3 regions of the Massilia sp. UYP11 genome follow, and region 1 is predicted to be linked to each of the others. Evidence: riboswitches for the same ligand, from Rfam matches in the RefSeq annotation. Region 1 holds a riboswitch; each other region holds the start of a gene.
The links. Region 1 has a riboswitch for cobalamin ahead of ABIB38_RS15350 (TonB-dependent receptor family protein). Riboswitches for the same ligand answer to the same signal wherever they lie in the genome.
Positions count from the first base shown of each region.

Region 2: linked by a shared signal. The riboswitch ahead of ABIB38_RS00430 (cobaltochelatase subunit CobN) and the one ahead of ABIB38_RS15350 (TonB-dependent receptor family protein) in region 1 are both predicted to bind cobalamin.
Region 3: linked by a shared signal. The riboswitch ahead of ABIB38_RS23585 (TonB-dependent receptor domain-containing protein) and the one ahead of ABIB38_RS15350 (TonB-dependent receptor family protein) in region 1 are both predicted to bind cobalamin.

Region 1 covers NZ_JBNDJE010000011.1:1,025-7,341, reverse strand. Annotated here, with positions in the region: gene ABIB38_RS15365 (hypothetical protein) at 1-584, shown strand, start outside; gene ylqF (ribosome biogenesis GTPase YlqF) at 882-1,829, shown strand; gene ABIB38_RS15355 (DODA-type extradiol aromatic ring-opening family dioxygenase) at 1,980-2,807, opposite strand; cobalamin riboswitch at 2,895-3,134, shown strand; gene ABIB38_RS15350 (TonB-dependent receptor family protein) at 3,203-5,191, shown strand; gene ABIB38_RS15345 (cobalamin-binding protein) at 5,196-6,071, shown strand; gene ABIB38_RS15340 (thiol:disulfide interchange protein DsbA/DsbL) at 6,220-6,317, shown strand, end outside.
Region 2 covers NZ_JBNDJE010000001.1:91,169-97,485, reverse strand. Annotated here, with positions in the region: gene ssb (single-stranded DNA-binding protein) at 3-506, shown strand; gene ABIB38_RS00435 (ROK family transcriptional regulator) at 759-2,048, opposite strand; cobalamin riboswitch at 2,190-2,409, shown strand; gene ABIB38_RS00430 (cobaltochelatase subunit CobN) at 2,590-6,317, shown strand, end outside.
Region 3 covers NZ_JBNDJE010000037.1:5,990-12,306, forward strand. Annotated here, with positions in the region: gene ABIB38_RS23565 (cobyrinate a,c-diamide synthase) at 1-297, opposite strand, end outside; gene cobO (cob(I)yrinic acid a,c-diamide adenosyltransferase) at 291-917, opposite strand; gene ABIB38_RS23575 (ABC transporter ATP-binding protein) at 914-1,693, opposite strand; gene ABIB38_RS23580 (FecCD family ABC transporter permease) at 1,701-2,723, opposite strand; gene ABIB38_RS23585 (TonB-dependent receptor domain-containing protein) at 2,781-4,658, opposite strand; cobalamin riboswitch at 4,724-4,956, opposite strand; gene ABIB38_RS23590 (histidine phosphatase family protein) at 4,964-5,506, opposite strand; gene ABIB38_RS23595 (adenosylcobinamide-GDP ribazoletransferase) at 5,506-6,288, opposite strand; gene cobT (nicotinate-nucleotide--dimethylbenzimidazole phosphoribosyltransferase) at 6,285-6,317, opposite strand, start outside.

The DNA.
Region 1 (6,317 bases):
TCGAGGTGCGCTACCAGGCCGGCGGCCGCGAAGGCTTCGTGCTGTTCGACGTCATCTACTCGCCGCAGTCGCCGGCCAGCTGGAGCGCCGCGCCGCGCGAGGCGATCGACGGCGGCGCGCTGCAGTTCGCGCTGCCGCTGGACGTGCGCCTGCCCGGGCGCTACGTGGTCACGGGCCGCGTCGACGATGCGGACGGCCGGCCATTCGCGCTGGCCACCTTCAACGAGGTGCTGGGGCAGGGCGCGCAGCAGGTGCTGCTCAGGGTGCACGGCAAGCTGCTGCACGACGGCGCGCCGCGCCTGCCGCTGCTGCTGCGCGACGTCGAAGGCTATCTGCTGCGCGAGAATCTTGACCCCGACCGCCTGCTGTTGCCGCGCCTGGAGGGAAAGGTCTTTGCCAGCCGCACCCGTTCGCTGGACGGCGTGCCGGATACCGAGTGGCAGAGCGAGGAGCGCAGCCGCTACCTGGCCGAGTATGCGAAGGACCGCGCCGCGGCCAGGGCGCGGCTGGCGCGCGTCGATCCGCAGGCGCCGCTGCCGCCGGCCGACTGCAGAGCGGATGCGCAGGGCCGGACGGATCAGTAGGGAAGCAGGGGCAAGCGCTCGACCAGCGCCGACACCATGATGGCGCCGCACAGCATCAGCACGCCATACCAGCGTGCCGGCGACCGCTTCAGTTTTTCCCGTGTACGCATGTCCGTCTCCGTCGTGTTCAGGCAAGAGGGCAGTGTGCGCGTGGAATAGGTCATCCGTGTTGCATTAGCTCAACGGCGGGCGCGATGGAAAGCGGCGTTGTGGCGGCGCCGCACCGGTTGTGTCACCGTTTATGTCGACGCACAGCGTAAAATAGCGCCTTGGACGAAAGATTAAGAGAGCAATAGTATGTCTATTCAATGGTTCCCTGGCCACATGAACGCGGCCAAGCGGGAAGCGGCCGAGCAGATGGAAAACATCGATCTGGTGATCGAGGTCCTCGATGCGCGCCTGCCCGAGGCGAGCTGCAACCCGCTGGTGGAAGAGCTGCGCAAGTTTCGTCAGCGCCCTTGCCTGAAGATATTGAACAAGATCGACCTGGCCGACCCGAACGCGACTGCCGCCTGGAAAGCCTATTACGATGCCCAGGAAGGCGTGACCGCCTATCCGATGACGACCAAGAAGCCGGCCGATGTCGCCCGCATCCCGGACCTGGCCCTGTCGCTGGCGCCGCACCGCGGCGTGCCGACCAAGCCGCTGCGCATCATGATCATGGGCATCCCGAACGTCGGCAAATCGACGCTGATGAACGCGCTATTGAAAAAGCGCGTGGCCAAGGTGGGCGACGAGCCGGCCGTGACCAAGACCCAGCAGCGCCTGTACCTGAACAAGAACGTGGTGCTGGTCGACACCCCCGGCATGCTGTGGCCAAAGATCGCCATGGCCAGCGACGGCCTGATGCTGGCCGCCAGCCACGCGATCGGCACCAATGCGCTGGTCGAGGAAGAAGTGGCCGAATACCTGGGCGACCTGCTGCTGCAGCGCTATCCGCAACTACTCACGGCGCGCTACGGCTTCAAGACCGAGGGCATGGACGGCGTGGCCGTGATCGAAGGCGTGGCCCAGCGCCGTGGTTTCCGCGTGCGCGGCGGCGATTTTGATTACGAAAAGGCGGCGCATACGCTCTTGCAGGATTACCGCCAGGGTGCGCTGGGCCGCATCAGCCTCGAGACGCCCGAGTCGCGCGCGGCCAGCCTGGCCCAGCATCAGGCCGAGGTGGCCGAGAAGGCCCGCATCGCGGCCGAGAAGGCGGCCGCAAAGGCCGACGAAGCGGCGCGCGGCAAGCGCGGGACCTAAGGCCGCCCCAGGGCCGCGGTTTTCATCGTTGGCCCAAACCCGTCGTACCCGCGAAGGCGGGTACCTAAGTTTGCTAGCGTTTCGACGGCGCCGACAGTACTTGGATACCAGCCTCCGCGGGTACGACGTGCTGGAGCCGCAGCAAATTGTTCAAGCCTGCGGCGCCGCCCCGAACCTGAAACTCGACACCGTCAAATTCCCCATGAACGCGTCTTCATGATAGACGCAGGCCGCCGCCTCCTGTTCGGCCGCCCCCAGCGCCACCATCAGCGGGATCAGGTGTTCCTCGCGCGGGTGCGCCGCCCGTGCCATCGGCGCCGCCTCCCAGCGCAGCATGGCCTGTTCGCGTTGGGCAGGATCGAGTTCGAGCAGCGCGTGCTGCAACCAGCCATCGAAGGCGCGTGACGCCTCCCGCCCGTTCGGCCCGAACTGGCGCAGGTTGTGGTACGACAGCCCGCTGCCGATGATCAGGATTCCCTCGTCGCGCAGCGGCGCCAGCGCGCGGCCCGCCGCCAGGTGCGCGGCCGGATCCAGGTCGCGCCGGATCGACAACTGCACCACCGGCATGCGCGCTTCCGGATAGACCGGGTACAGCATCGAGAACGTGCCATGGTCGAAGCCGCGTTCGGCGTCCAGCGCGGCCGGGTGACCCGCGGCCTCGAGCAGGTCAGCCACGCGCCGCGCCAGCGCCGGCTCGCCCGGGGCCGGATACTTGACCTGGTAGGTGTGCGGCGGGAACCCGCCGTAGTCGTAGATCATGCCGGGCGCCGTGCCGGACGACACCATGAACTGCGGCGTCTCCCAGTGCGAACTCACGACCAGCACCGCGCGCACGGCGTCGTGGGCCTTTCCTTCGGCCTCGGCGCGTAGCGCGGCCAGCGAGGCGGCCAGCTGGTCATAGGCCGAACCGTACTGCTCGCGCATCCACGGCCAGGGGCCGCCGCCGTGCGAAACGAAATAGGTGGGTAAACGCGCCATGGCCGTTCCTTCTGAAGCATGAAAACAACGATGGTAGCCGATCCCGCAGCAAGCTGCCGGCGGCCGGTCAGGCTGCATCTTGTCAAGGTATAATCGCCCCGTTTTGGTGCTCTCGCGCGCTTCCAGGCGCGCGAAGTTAAACGGGAAACACGACATGGCCGCGCCACGCGCCGCCATGGAAGTGTGCTGCCCCCGCAACGGTCAACAAGCGCCGCGCCTGCATTTGCAGCGCGGCAGGCATTCTCGACAACCACTGTGCATGCCGCGCAGGAAGGTGAGGCCGCCATGCTTGCCAGCCCGGATACCGGCCAAAGCAGGTGGAAGCGCCATGCGTTTCCGTTGACTCCGGGCTGCGGGGAAGCAGGCCGGTGCCTTTTATCGAGAACACATTCATCATGATTTTTGCAGCCGCACCGCGCCGCGCGCCACTCGCACTGGCTTGCGCTGTCGCCCTGTCCGCCCTCGCCACCCAGGCCGCAGCACAGGACAGCGTCCAGGAAACCGCCCAGCACACGATCCCTTCGGTCCTCATCACCGGCCCGCGCTTTCCGGCCCAGGCCACGCCGATCGGCGCCAGCGTCATCACCGCCGAGCAGATCCGCAGCGCCGGCGCCCTTGACGTCAATGCCGCGATCCGCAAGATCGGCGGCGTGTTCGGCCGCCAGAGCCTGGACGGCTCGCCCGACTTCGGCCTCGACCTGCGCGGCTTCGGCACCAACAGCGCCCAGAACACGGTGGTGCTGGTCGACGGCGTGCGCCTGAACGAGAACGAGCTGGCGCACACGGTGCTGTCGACCATTCCCGTGGACACGGTCGAGCGCATCGAGATCACGCGCGGCGGCAGCAGCGTGCTGTACGGCGACGGCGCCACCGGCGGCGTGATCAACATAGTCACCCGCCGCGGCGCCGGCAAGGATGGCACTTCGGGCTCGCTGTTCGTCGAAGCCGGCCGCTTCGACCACCGCGACCTGCGCGCGTCGGTCACCCACGGCGCCGGCCCATGGTCGTTCGACGCCGCAGTAAGCGACCGCCGCACCGATAACTACCGCGACAACAACCGCTACGAGCAGACCAGCTTCAGCGGCGGCGTGCAGTTCGCCTATGCGCCGAATGGCCGCGCCGGCCTGCGTTTCGAGAGCGCGCGGTCCGACTCGCGCCTGCCGGGTTCGCTGACCGAAGCGCAGTTCCTGGCCATTCCGACCCAGAGCAATACGCCGGATGATTTCGGCTCGCTCGACACCGATCGCCTGACCGCGTTCGTCGAGCACCGTGTCGGCGCCTTCGAGCTGGCGGCCGAGCTGTCGCACCGCGAGCGCGAGGTTGCGTCGACCTATGTGTCCCCTTTCTTCGGTACCTCGGCATCGATCTACGAATCCGAGCAGACCCAGTTCTCGCCGCGCCTGCGCCACACCGTCGACCTCGGCGGCAAGCGCAACGAGTTTGTCACCGGCATCGACCTGATCCGCTGGGAGCGCGACGTCAGCGCCGATTTCTCGGCCGGCGCCGCGCGCCAGGACGCGACAGCGTTTTACCTGCGCGACGAACTGCGTTGGAACGCGCCGCACAACGCCCGCCTGGCGGTCGGCGCTCGCCACGAGCGCTTCGAGAAGGACTACAGCGACCCGCTGGCCTTCCCGCCGGTCGTGGGCGAGCACCGCAGGCAGTCGCTCAACGCCTGGACCGTGGAAGGCAGCATCGACGTGATGCCACGCGTGACCGTGTTCGCCAAGGCCGGCCGCAGCTACCGCATCGCCAACATCGACGAGAACGCCTACCGTTCGACCCTGGACGTGCTGGAGCCGCAAACCTCGCGCGACCTGGAACTGGGCGTCAGCGCCGGCACTGAGGCACGCAAGGCGACGGCGCGCGTGTTCCGCCACCGCCTGACGGACGAGATCTTCTTCGACCCGACCATCGGCTTCGGCGCCAACACCAACCTGGATCCGACCCGGCGCCAGGGCGTGGAGCTGGAAGGGCAGGCGATCTTCGCCAAGGCCTGGCGCCTGACCGGCGCGTGGCAATACGTGCAGGCCGAGTTCCGCGACGGCCCCAACGCCGGCCGCGAGATGGTGCTGGTGCCCAGGCATGTCGTCACCGCGCGCCTGGCCTGGACGCCGGGCGACGGCCAGAGCGCCGACATCGGCGCCCATTGGGTCGACAGCCAGCGCTACGGCAACGACTTCACCAACGGCTGCAGCACCCGCATGCCGTCGTTCACCACGATCGACGCCCGCTATGCGCGCCGCTTCGGCCCGTGGGAAGTGGCGGTGTCGGGCCTGAACCTGGCCGACCGCCAGTACTACAGCCAGGCCTACAGCTGCCGCGCCGGCATCTATCCGAGCGACGGCCGCCAGCTGAAACTGTCGCTGCGCTTCGACTTCTGAAGCCATGAAGTCCGCGCTGGCGGCCGTGCTGGCCGCAACGTCAGTCAACGCGCTCGCGGCGATCGCCGTCGTCGACGACGCCGGGCGCACGGTCACGCTGGCGCGGCCGGCCCAGCGGGTGATCTCGATGGCGCCCCACGTCACCGAGCTGCTGTTCGCGGCCGGCGGCGGCGCGCGCGTGGTCGGCGCCGTGAACTACAGCGACTATCCCGCGGCGGCCAACAAGCTGCCGCTGGTCGGCAGCTACGACAGGATCGACGTCGAGCGCGTGCTGGCGCTGAAGCCCGACCTGCTGGTGGTCTGGCATAGCGGCAACCCGACGCGCCAGGTCGAGCAGCTGGCGCGGCTGGGGATTCCCGTCTATTACAGCGAGCCGAGCCGGCTGGAGCAGGTCGGCGACAACCTGCTGCGCCTGGGCCGGCTGCTCGGCACCGAGCCCGCGGCCCGGCGCGCGGCGCACGACTACGGGGCGCGCATCGCGGCGCTCAGGACGCGCTACGCCGGGCGGCCGCCGGTCGGTGTGTTCTACCAGGTGTGGGACCGTCCGCTGTACACCCTCAACGACGACCATGTCGCCAGCGACATCCTGCGCCTGTGCGGCGGCCGCAACCTGTTCGGCGCGCAAAAGACGATCGCGCCCGAGGTTGGCGTCGAGGCGGTGATCGAAGCCGATCCCGAAGTCATCCTGGTCGGCAAGCGCGACGATCCCACGAATCCCGGCTGGAAGATCTGGCAACCCTACAAGGGCATGACGGCGGTCAAACGTGGCAACCTGTTCGAGATCGATGGCGACCTGACCAGCCGGGCGGGGCCGCGCACGGCCGAGGGCGCCGCCCGTATCTGCGCGCTGCTCGAACAGGCGCGCGGGCGCCGCCCTTGACGACTTGACGACGCCGCCGGCATGGATTGACAATCACCACACGGCTGTTTCAGGCGTAAGCAAATGCAAAAAATTGCGCTCCCAGGACAGGGAATTGACAAAAAGTGGTAATCTCGCGGTCGTTCGTTCATTCTTTCGGAAGGATTTTATGCGCACCCTGCGTTTCGCCCTCGTTGCCGCTGCCCTGGTCGCCGGTTTCGCCAATGCTTCGCCAACCGATCCGCGCGTTGGCGCCGAATACACCGT
Region 2 (6,317 bases), on a different contig from region 1:
TCATGGCATCAGTCAACAAGGTCATCATCGTCGGCAACCTGGGCCGCGATCCGGAAATTCGCTACATGCCGAGCGGCGACGCCATCGCGAACATCGCGGTCGCCACGTCGTACAAGTCGAAAGACCGTAATACCGGCGAACAGAAAGAACTGACCGAGTGGCACCGCATCTCCTTCTTCGGCCGCCTGGCCGAGATCGTGGGCCAGTACCTCAAGAAAGGTTCGTCGGTCTACGTCGAAGGCCGCCTGCAGACTCGCAAATACACCGACAAGGACGGCATCGAGCGCTACGCCACCGACATCATCGCTGAAAACATGCAGATGCTGGGCGGTCGCCAGGGTATGGGCGGCGACAGCATGGGCGGCGGTATGGGCGGCGGCATGGACGACGACTACTCGGCCCCGCAGCGTCCGGCCCCGCGCCAGGCGCCACCGGCCCCGGCCGCACGTCCGCAGCCGAAACCGGCGCCGAACTTCTCGGATATGGATGACGATATTCCGTTCTGAGGCTGCCAGTCTGATCAGTACGACGAACCCTGCGAGTGCACCACTCGCAGGGTTTTTTTATATGCGGTGATCCACTCGCCTGGCCTGGAACGGCACTCGGCTACCGTTGATATGCAAAATATTCCCGTCCGCCCTTGGCCCGCAGTGCGGCGACGATGTCGTCGAACTCGTCGCCGGCCTCCCACGTGATGGCGCTCGCCCGATTCATGCCGCCGTACCCGGAGGGGTAGACGACACCCCGCGCTCGCCTTGCTAGCGCCGCTCCGCCTTCAGGAACAACCCGTGCGCCGGCGCGAAGTTCGCATGCAGCGGCAGGTAAGCCGCGCCGATCACCTTGGCCGTCATCCCGATCGTCCCCGCCATCACCAGCGGCCGCTCGGTGCCCTGCCAGCTGTAGCGCGTCATCTGCTCCTGCATCGCGGCGATCAGGCGTTCGAGCAGGGGCCGGCTGACGGCGCCGTCGACGATCACGCCATCCAGGTCGAGCAGGCAGGCCGCACCGGTCACGCCGAAGGTGATCGCATTGGCGGCTTCCTCGATCCATTGCAGGGTCACCGCTTCCCACGGGCCGCTCAACAGGCGGTCGTCGTTGAAGGCGAGCGGCGCCAAGCCCGCCTGCGCATGCATTTCTTCCAGCCGCACCAGCGAAGCCGCCCCGAGCAATTGCGGCGCCACGCCGCGTTCGTCCGTTCCAGCCAGGCCCAATGGCATCGAACCGATCGCGCCGGCGTTGCCGAACTGGCCGCTGTGCGGCTCGCCATCGATCACCAGGCCGCCGCCGACCAGGGTGTCGACGAACACGTACAGATAGCTTTTCAGCGTGCGTCCGCGGCCGGCAACCAGTTCGGCCACGCAGGCTGCGATCGTGTCCTTGGCGAAGTCCACGCGGAGCGGCGTCATGGCTTGCAGGCGGATGCGCAGGTCGACCCGGCGCCAGGCTTCGGCCTGATGCGGCAGCAGGCTTTCCAGGCCATGCCAGGTGCCCAGCGTGAGCGGGGCGGCCAGGCCGATGCCGGTCAGGCGCGGCGCCAGTTCCGGGCCAAGAAAGGCGTCCACCTCGCGCAGCCTGGCGTCGATGGCGGCGAAAACCTGTTCCACGTCGGGGCTGGCGTAGGGCGTCGACGACTGCCAGCGCAGCGCGCCCGTGAAATCTAGCAGCACCACGTCCAGCGCGCGCCTGCCGATCTGGATGCCGATCGAGAACGCGCCTTCCGGATTCAGGGCGATCGGCTGCGACGGCTGGCCGACCTTGCCGCGCACGGCGTCGCGCTTGACCACCAGTTGCTCGTCCAGCAGGCGGTTGATGATCACCGAGGCCGTTTGCGTACTGAGCTTGGTCAGGCGCGCGACTTCGGCCTTGGGCAGGCTGCCATGGGTGCGGATCGCCTGCAGCACGACCCGCTCGTTGAACTCGCGCATGCCCACCTGGTTCGAGCCGACGGTGCGCAGCAGCGGCATCGTGGCGGGATCAACGGCGGGAGACGGTGCGTTATAGGGCGGCATGGCGCGGCGTTCGATGGGCAGGGCAGCGGGAGACGGCAAGTATACGTCCTTCCGCTAAATAAACCTATGCGACTTATTTTTCGGGCCGATCGGGCGCGGTTGGTTGCCGCGCCGGGCCTCTTCGCGCTTGCCTGCCAAGAAATAATGCGGTGACAAGCGATCGAACTTGGCGGTAGAATCGCGCCCAATCAAGTGAATGGTGCCTTCCTGCTCGTCTGCAGGGAGGTGAAACGGGAAGCCGGTGACGTGCGCGATAGCCATCGCGCGCCAGTCCGGCGCAGCCCCCGCTGCTGTAAGCCTGACGACCCCGGTCGAACGCCACTGTGCCCCGTGCACGGGAAGGCAGGACCGGGGAAGGAAGACGGCGAGCCAGAAGACCGGCCATCCACGATGCATCCGTACGTCCCGGGGTGAGGGCGTGCCTGTCGGTTGTTCGTCGTTCCTTCTTCGTTTGCTCGCATCATGCGCTGCGATCGTTCGCCCATGCGGCGCGCGCAAGCGTCCCTGTTCATCGTGGAAGGATGACGGCTGCCTGTTGTCGTGCGCGCGTCAAGCGCGCAGCTGAAAGGTCGACGTTCACATGAACACGCTTCTCCTGGTCCGCATCCGCGCTGCGCTGACGTTTCTGCTCGCCTCGTTCTTGCTCACCTCGTTCCTGCTCGCCTGCATGGCGGGCTTTCAGCACGCCAGCGCCGCCACCCTGTTCGCGGTGGTCACCGAGCGCGCCGCGCCGGGCGCCGTCGAAGCCGCCCATCGCCACCTGGCCAGCCATCCGCAAGACCGCATCCTGCTGCGCACCCCGGCCCAGCTGATGGCCGCGGGCGAGCGCGAAGTGGCGCAGTGGATCGGCGGCGCCGACACCATCCTGGCGGTGTCGCTGTTCGGCGACCCGGCGCGGCGCATGAAGGATGCCCTTGCGCGCCACGCCAGGCCGCACGCCGCCGTGCTGGCGCTCAACGGCGAAGCGACCCTGAACCTCATGACGCGCTCGCGCCACGGCAGCCTGGCCGGCTTCTCGCCCGAGCTGCTGCGCCAGCTCTCGGGCGAAGCGCCGCCGCAGGCCGCGCTGCGGGCGGCCGAGGGCGACCCCGCCGCCCGCCACTGGCTGGCCGCGCGCCGCGTGTGGCAGGCGGGCGGCGTCGACAACACCGCGGAACTGATGCGGCACCTGCTCGCGCCAGGCACGCCCCTGGCCGATCCGCGGCCGGAGCCGACCCTGCGCCTGCGCAGGGGGCAGCGCGAGCTGCAGGACGCCGGCGCCTGGGGCAATGCGTCGACGCTCGGCTTGCGCGAGCGCCCGACCGTGGTCGTGCTCGACCTGGCGAACATGGATGGCGTGGTGCCCGCGGCGCTGTGCCGGCGCATCGAAGAGTTCGGCCAGCCCTGCGTGCAACTGCTCACGCGCTGGGGCGGCGCCTCGCGCGAAGCGCTCGAACGGCTGCCCGAGCTGGTGGCGCCGGCGAAACCGGCCGCGCTGGTGGTGCTGCAGGACTTCGTGGTCGGCGCCGCCGAGGGCCGGGAGGCGGTGGAGGATGCTTTCAAGCGTTTGGACATCCCGGTGTTCAAGGCGATCCGCCTGTCGGACCGCACCGCGATGCAGTGGCAGCTGTCGCCCGACGGCTTGCCGCCCGATTCGGTCCAGTACCGCGTGGCCCTGCCCGAGCTGCAGGGCATCGGCCAGCCGATGGTGGTGGCGGCCCTGGGCCAGGCCCGGCGCGACCGCCAGACCGGCATCGAGAACCGTCCGCCCGTGTTGCTGCCGGCCGAAGTCGACCGCCTGTCGGGGCGCGTGGCGCGCTGGCTGGCGCTGCGCGCCAAATCGAACGCGGACAAGAAGATCGCGATGGTCTACTACAACCATCCGCCGGGCCGCCAGAACATCGGCGCCGACAACCTCAACGTGCCGGAGTCGCTGTTCGGGATGCTGCATGCGCTCAAGGCGGCGGGTTACACGGTCGGCGAGCTGCCGGCTTCGCCCGAGGCGCTGCTCGACATGATCATGGCGCGCGGCGTCAACCTGCCGGAAGACCGCGCCGCCCTGCGCGAAATGGCCGGCGCCGTCAACGGCGTCCCGGCGCAGGAGTACGCGCGCTGGTTCGCGACCCTGTCGCCGCGGGTGCGGGGCGAGATGCGGGACGGCTTGCTGGGGCGCCTGCATGCCGACGTGCTGGCGGCCGAAAAGGCCGGCGAACGCGCGCTGGGCCGCAAGCAGGCCGCGACCGTGATCGAGGAGCTGCTGCACCTGGTCGAAGGCGTCGATCACCCGCAGCGCGTGCAGGCCACACGCGACCTGCATGCGCTGGAAGACGGCTATATGGCCTGCCTCGACGAAGCCAGGGCGCGTGCCTGCCAGTCGCTTGCGCCCCTTTACCGGCGCCTGATCGGATACGGCATCGAAGGCATGCGCGGCTGGGGGCCGGCGCCGGGCAAGGTGATGGTCGACGGCGGCAAGATGCTGGTGCCGGGACTGGTGTTCGGCAACGTCTTCATCGGCCCGCAGCCGCCGCGCGGCTGGGAAGTGGACGAGGAACTGCTGCACGCAAACACCAGCATCACCCCGCCGCACCAGTTCCTGGGCTTCTATCACTGGATCCGCGACCGCTTCAAGGCCGACGCCGTGGTGCACGTGGGCCGCCACTCGACCTATGAATTCTTGCCGGGCAAGGCCGTCGGCCTGTCGAGCGACGATTATCCGAGCCTGATCGCGAGCGACCTGCCGGGCATCTACCCGTATATCGTCGACGGCGTCGGCGAAGGCACCCAGGCCAAGCGCCGCGGCCTGGCCGTCATCGTCGACCACCTCACGCCGCCGCTGGCCGCCACGCCGCTGTACGACGAGCTGCTGTCGCTGCGCCAGCTCGTCGAGAGTTTTGAGGCCGCATCGTCCGAATCGCTCAAGGCCCAGGCCGCGCAGCTGATGCGCGAGCGGGTCGTCGCCCTGAACCTGCGCGCCGAGCTGGAAGCGTCGATGTCCGACGTGCTGGCGGTGCGCGGCATCGGCTTCGATGCCGCCGACGACGACCTGCTCGCGCACGAGATCGGCCACTATCTCACCAAGCTGCAAGAGAAATTCATGCCCCACGGCCTGCACGTGTTCGGCCGGCCGTGGAGCCGCGAGTCGCTCGACCTGATGCTCGATTCGATGAAGAAGAGCGGCATCGACGACCCCGACGTCGTGCATAAACTGCGCGATTCGCCGCGGCGCGAGATGGCGGCGCTGCTGGCCGGCCTGGATGGCCGCTACATCGAGCCGGGCAAGGGCAACGATCCGCTGCGCTCGCCCGAGGCGCTGCCGACGGGCCGCAACTTCCACGCGGTCGACGGCGACATCCTGCCGACCCGCCTGGGGTTTGGCCTGGGCCGGCAGATGGCGGGCAAGGCCGCCGGGCGCGACCAGGTCAATGGTGGAGGGGTGGGCAGCGAAGGCATCATCCTGTGGGCGTCCGACGCCGTGCGCGACGAAGGCGTGATGGTCGGCTTCGCGCTGGCGATGATGGGCGCCGAGCCGGTGTGGAACGCGCGCGGCATCGTCACCGACGTGAAACTCACGCCCGGCGCCATCCGGCGCGATGCGGTGGTCACCACCTCCGGCCTGTTCCGCGACCTGTACCCGAACCTGATCCGCCTGATCGACCGCGCCGGCCGCCTGGCGCTGGCGGCGTCGGCGCAGGCGCTGGTCGAGCAGGACCCCTCCTTGCGCGAAGCGCTTCAGGCGGCGCTGGCGCCGATCGAAGGCGCAGGGGATGGCAAGGGCTGGGGCAGCGAGCCGGCCACGGACAACCGCGTGGCGCGCGAGTGGCTGACCCGCCAGCGCGCGCTGGCGGCGGGCGGCATGGCGGCGGGCGAGGCCGGGCAGGCCGCCGCGCTGCGCGTGTTCGGCGATGCGCCGGGCGCCTACGGCACCGGCGTGAATCGCCTGACCGAGCGCTCCGGCGCCTGGCGCGAGCGCGAGGAGATCGGCCGCGCCTACCGCAACCGCATGGGCCATGCCTATGGCCTGGATGCCGACGGCGAATCGCGCCACAAGGCCTTCGACGTGGCGCTGGACGGCATCCACCGCACCTATCATGGCCGCGCCAGCAACCTGTATGGCCTGCTCGACAACAACGACGCCTTCGACTACCTGGGCGGCCTGTCGCTGGCGGTCGAGATGCGCACCGGGCGCGTGCCGGACGCGCTGATCCTGCAGCATGCGCGACCGGGCCAGGCCGACGTCGAGCCGCTCGCCAGCGCCCTGCTGGGCGAGCTGCGCGGACGCTTCCTGAACCCGGCCTGGCTGCGGCCGCTGATGGACAACGGCTACTCGGG
Region 3 (6,317 bases), on a different contig from region 1:
TGAGCCGTCGTACAGGCCCATCACACCCTCGACCAGGATCGCATCCGCCTCGCGCGCGGCGTCGTGCAGGCGCTGGCGGCAGGCGTCGACGCCGACCATCCACAGGTCGAGATTGTGGACCGGCGCGCCGCTGGCGCGTTCGAGCAGCATCGGGTCGATGAAGTCGGGGCCGCACTTGAACACCCGCACGCGCTTGCCCATGCGCACGAGACGCCGCGCCAGCGCGGCAGTCACCGTCGTCTTGCCCTGGCCGGACGACATCGCCGCCACCAGGACGATACGGGCGCCGGTCACCATTCGGTCCCCGCCTGGGCCGCGATGCCCGCCTTGAACGCATGCTTGACCACGTTCATTTCGGTGACGGTATCGGCCACCGCGATCAGTTCCGGCGGCGCGGCGCGGCCGGTGATCACCACGTGCTGCATCACCGGACGATCGAGCAGGTCGGCGATCACGGTGTGCACGTCGAGGTATTTGTACTTTAGGGCGATATTCAGTTCGTCGAGCACCACCATCCCGATCGCGGGATCGGACAGGAACTGCCGGGCCAGCGCCCAGGCTTCCTCAGCCTTGGCGATGTCGCGCTCGCGGCTCTGCGTTTCCCAGGTATAGCCTTCGCCCATCGCATGGAAGCGCACCTCGTCGGGAAAGCGCCGCAGGAAGGTTTCTTCTCCGGTCGACATGGCGCCCTTGATGAACTGGATTACGCCCACCTGCATGCCGTGGCCGAGCGCGCGCGCCACCATCCCGAACGCGCTCGAGCTCTTGCCCTTGCCGTTGCCGGTGTTGACGATGACGATGCCGATTTCCTTGTCGGCCGCAGCGATTTTTGCATCGATGACCGCCTTCTTGCGCTCCATGCGGGCGCGGTGGCGTTCGTTCAGGGCAGCGGTCTGGTCTGGCGTCATGTCGGTCATGCGGAACCCTCCTTGGGGATGAAGATGCGGCGGCCTCCGTGTTCGATCATGTCGATCGGATGGCCGAGGTAGTCGCCCAGCAGCGCCGGGCGCATGATCTGGTCGGTGGGGCCGGCGGTCCAGCGGCCATCGCCCATGAGCAGCAGCACGTGGGTCGAGATGCGCGCAGCCAGGTTCAGGTCGTGGCCGATCATGACCACGGTCCGGTTCTGCTCGCGGCACAGGCGGGCCAGGAGCCCCATCACGCTCACCTGGTGCGCCAGGTCGAGCGCATTGGCCGGTTCGTCCAGCAGCAGCAGCGGCGTTTGCTGGGCCAGCAGGGCGGCGATCGCCACCCGCTGGCGCTCGCCGCCGGACAGGGTGCGCACGTCGCGCGCGGCCAGGTCGTCCACTTCCATCGAGGCCAGGGCCTGCAGGGCGGCCTGGTGGTCGTCGCTGCCCTCCCAGTAGCGGTCGGCGTGGTAAGGGTGGCGCGCCGACAGCACACTCTCCAGCACCGTGTAGGCAAAAGCGTCGTGGCGCGACTGGGCCAGGAAGGCGCGCTCGCGCGCCAGCTCGGTCAGCGGCCAGTCTCTCAGCGCCCGGCCGTTCACCTGGACCGATCCGGCGTTGGGCGGCTGCAGGCCGGCCAGGGTGCGCAGCAAGGTGCTTTTTCCGGCGCCGTTGCGGCCGATGACGCTCCAGCATTCGCCGGCGCGGGCGGTCCAGTCGAGGCCCCGCACCAGGGTGCGCTCGCCGACGGACAGCAGCAGGTCGAGGGTGGAGATTGTGCTCATTTCGTGCTCATTTGCGCAGGCGGTGCAACTGGTAGAGGAAGACCGGTGCGCCGATCATCGCCGTGATGGCGCCGGCCGGCAGTTGCTGCGGCGCGACGATGGTGCGCGCCAGCGTATCGCACAGCACCAGGAAGGCGCCGCCGGCCAGCACGACGGCCGGGATCAAGACCCGGTGGTCGGGCCCGAAGGCGAAGCGGCAGGCGTGCGGCACGATCAGGCCGACGAAGCCGATCGAGCCGGCGCTGGTGACCGCGCTGGCGGTGAGCAGGGCCGAGACGAAGAACAGGCCCTTGCGCAGCGCGCCCACGCGCACGCCCAGCGTCACCGCATTCTCGGCATGCAGCGCGACCATGTTCATGGCGCGCGCATTGCGCATGGCATACAGGAGGCAGCCCGCCAGCACCAGCCAGGGCGCCAGGCGCAGCGGTGCGCCAGCCAGGTCGCCGATCAGCCAGAAGATCATGCTGCGCAGGCGCCCCTCGGGCGCGATCGACAGCATCAGGGTCACGATCGAGCCGCACAGGGCCGAGATGATCACGCCGGTCAGGAGCAGCATCGAGGCGCCGGAGTCAAGCGCCTGGTCGCCGCGCAAGCCGCGCCGGGCCAGCAGGTAGAGCAGCATGGCCACGCCGATGGCCCCCACCAGCGCGGCGGCGTCGACCATCAGCGTGGAGGCCATCAGGAGCAGCGCCAGCAGGGCGCCCACCGAGGCGCCCGACGACACGCCCAGCACGTACGGATCGGCCAGGGGGTTCCTCAGCAGCGCCTGCATCATGAGGCCGGCCAGGGCCAGCGCGCCGCCGGTCGCGAACGCCACCAGCGCGCGGCTGGCGCGCAGCTCGAGCAGGGAAGCGGAGAGCGAATCGGGATGGCCGCTGGCGAGCTGGCGCAGCGCGCCGGGAATCTCGTCCAGCGGCACCCGGATCGAACCGGTCATGCCCGCGAACAGCAGGGTGGCAATGGAAAACGCCAGCATGGCGCCGACGATGAGCGTGGCGCGCTGGCGTAGCGGCGGGACGGATGCTTGCATGCTGGCCTGTCGGTGTCGGACACCCGCGGCCTGGTTGCCGCGGGCAGGGGTTATAGCTTAACGGATGCCGTAGCGCAGGGCCGCGAACCAGGTGCGGCCGCTGGTGCCGTAGTTGCGCGCGATCTCGTACTGCTTGTCGGCGACGTTGTCCAGGCGCATCAGCAGCGACCAGTCGGGCGTGAATTGCCAGGTCGTGTGCAGGTTCAGCAAACCGTAGCCGCCAAGGCGACGGTTGTTGGCGGCGTCGTCGAAACGCTCGCCCGACACCGTCAGTTCAAGGCCGGTCTTGAGCGTGCCCATCGTGTAGTCGGCGCCGAAGCTGGCGTGCTTCTTCGCACGGCGCGCCAGTTGCTTGCCGGTGGTCTCGTCGCGCGGATCCTGCCAGTCGAGGCTGGCGCGCAGGTCGACGCCCATCAGGCGGGTGCTGCCTGCCAGCGAGAAGCCTTCGAGCAGCCCTTCGTTGACGTTGTAGGCGCAGCTGCGGTTGACGCCGTCCGGGCACGGGGTGCTCGACACGATCATGTCGGTCAGGCGGTTGTGGAAGTAGGTCGCATCCAGCCGGTAGCCGTTGCCGTCGTAGCGCAGGCCCACTTCGCGGTTGCGGCCTTTCTCGGGCTTGTTGGTTTCCAGGCCGTAGCCGGGGAAGTACAGCTCGTTGAAGGTCGGGGCGCGAAAGCTCGTGCCGACGCTGGCGGTGGCGCGAAGGCCGTTGCCGAAGTCATAGCCATAGCCGGCGGCGCCGGTGTTCTTGCTGCCGTAGACCGAGCGGTCGTGGCGCGCACTGACGTCGGCCAGGTGAGGGCCGCGCCTGGCCGAGTAGGCGGCCGCATACGAATTGGTGATGCGCGACCGGCGCATCGAGTCGACTTCTTCCTTGCGGTGCGTGTACAGCAGTTGCAGGGTGTCCTGGCCGATGGCGATGTCGTTCTGCCAGCTCAATTCGTCCTGCCGGGTGTCGATCCGGCTGGCGCCGGACGGCGTCGCATTGGTGAAGTTGCCCGACTTGTCTTCCGAGCGCGCGTACTGCACCGTGCTGTGCCAGTTTGGCAGGATCTGGTTGCGCATGAAGACCGCGGCGGTATTCAGGTCGTTGTCGCTGTGGACGTCGTAGCTGGCGGCGCCGCTGTCGTACTGGCTGTACAGGCGGCTGGCCAGGAACTGGGCCCCGATCTCGTGGCCCGGCGCGAGCGCCATCGTCACGCGACCGTTGGCGTTGCGGCGACGGTAGCCGTCTTCGTCCGGGTTGTAGCCAAAGGCGCCCGGGCGGGTCGACGAGAAACCGTCCGAGTCCTCGTAGCCGGCGCCGAACGCGTAGCTGACGGCGTTCGGGCCGCCGCTGCTGCCGTAGATGCCGGCATCCAGCTGGCGGGTGGCGTTGCTGCCCACGCCGACCGAGCCCGTGACCACCGGCGCGCCCTCGCCCTTGCGGGTGAAGATCTGGATCACGCCGCCGATGGCGTCGGCGCCGTACAGGGTGCTGAGCGGGCCGTAGACGATCTCGATGCGGTCGATGGCGCCCAGCGGGATTGCGTTCCAGCTGGCGGTGCCGGTGGTCGCCGAACCGAAGCGCACGCCGTCGATCAGGACCACGGACTGGTTGGCGTTGGCGCCGCGGATGAAGACGCTGGTGGCGGCGCCGGCCGCGCCGTTGCGCGAGATTTCGATGCCGCGCTGGCGGCGCAGGATGTCGGCCACCGAACCGGCGCCGGAGCGCGCGATTTCTTCGGCGCCGATGACGGTGGTGTCGGCGATGACGTCGGCGGCGCGCTGCGCGGTGCGGGTCGCGGTGACGACCACGGTGTCGGCGGTGGGCGTGGCGTCAGGCGCAGGAGCAGGCGAAGGAGCCGGTAAAGGAGCGTCGGCGACGGCGGCGGACGAGATGACGGCGAGGGCAAGCGAGACCGCGGCGGCTTGCCGGGTTACTGGAAAATTCATGAATTGTTTCTTATCAAGGGCAACCAGCCGACGTCCCCGTAGGCCAGATTGAACGGCATCGCGCGAGGCGACGCCACCTTTTGGCCGGTATCCGGGCTGACAAGTATGGCCGTCCGACCTTCCCATGCTCGCGCACAGTGGTATGAGGGGGCGGTTTGCCGCATGGCTCGGGGAGAGCATGCGGCACTTGCTTACCGTTGCGGGGGCAGCACACGTTGGCCCTTGAAAGGAGCTTCGTGTTTCCCGTTTAACTGCGACTGCGAACGCAGGCGCGAGCACCAAAACGCGCCCATTATAAGGCGTCGTCAGGTTTCCAGCATCATCACTTCGCCATAGTCGATCCGGTGTGGCGCCTGGGCCGCACGTAGCGCGGCATCGAGTAGCGTGCCGCCGAGGTACAGGGAATGCAGGAGGCGCATGGTGCCGGCGTGGCAGACGATCAGGGCCTGTGGGTGTTCAGCGCGCCGGATATCGGCATCGAAGGCCGCCACGCGCGCGGCCACGTCCATCACGCTTTCGCCACCGCCGGGGCGGTAATGCAGCAGGTCGGCGCTCCAGGCGTCGATCTCGGCGCGGGGGATGTCGTCCCAGCTGCGCATTTCCCAGGCGCCGAAGTCGATCTCGGCCAGGCGGGCGTCGAATACCGGCGCCGGCGAAAGCCGCTGCGCCAGGACCGCGCTGCGGATCAGCGGGCTGGCGTAGACCGGCATCGCGCCGGGCAGTCCCTGGCCCGCCAGTGCGGCCAGCACCCGTTCGACGTCGGCCTGGTTCGCCGCCAGGTCGCTGCGACCGTAGCAGTGCCCGGCCGGCACCTCGGGCCGTGGGTGGCGCACCAGGTAGAGGCGCATCAGCCCAGCGCGCCGCGGCCGAGCGTGGCCAGCACCGCGAGATAGATCGCCACCTCTGCCAGCTGCTGCACGGCGCCGAGGCAGTCGCCGGTATAGCCGCCCAGCCGGCGCGTGAGCTTGCGGGCCAGCCAGCAGGTGACCACCATGGCAGCGACCACGGCGGCGGCGATCGCGGCCAGGTCGAGCAGGCCGAAGGCCAGCAAGCCAAGCGCGGGCAGCAGTGCGGTGACGGCGGCGATGCCGAACTCCCGATCGCTCATGCGCACCGCCAGCGGCTTGGCCTTGCCCTCGGCGCGGGCGTACTCCATCTGCCAGATCAGGGAGGTGGCGGCCAGACGTGAGAGGGGATGAGCCAGCAGCAGGGCGCCGATGGCGCTGGCTGGCGGCAGGCTGGCAAGCAGGGCCAGCTTCGCACCGAGCATGCACACGATGCCGATCGCGCCATAGGCGCCGACGCGCGAATCCTTCATTATCTCGAGCGCGCGTTCCTTCGTCATGCCGCCGCCCAGGCCATCGCAGGTGTCGGCGAAGCCGTCTTCATGGAAGGCGCCGGTGAGGTAGATGGTGGCCGCGGTGGACAGCACGGCCGCCACCGGCGCGGGCAGCCAGTGCGCGGCCACCAGGTAGACGAGCGCGCCGATGCCGCCGACCACGACGCCCACCAGCGGGAAGTAGCGCGACGCGTGGTTCAGCCAGCCTGGTTCGAAACCGACCCAGCGCGGAATCGGCAGCCGCGTGAAGAACTGCAGCGCAATGAAGAACAGGCGCAGCTGGTGCGTCATGCCGAGCGTTCGCTGACCTGCGCCGAGGC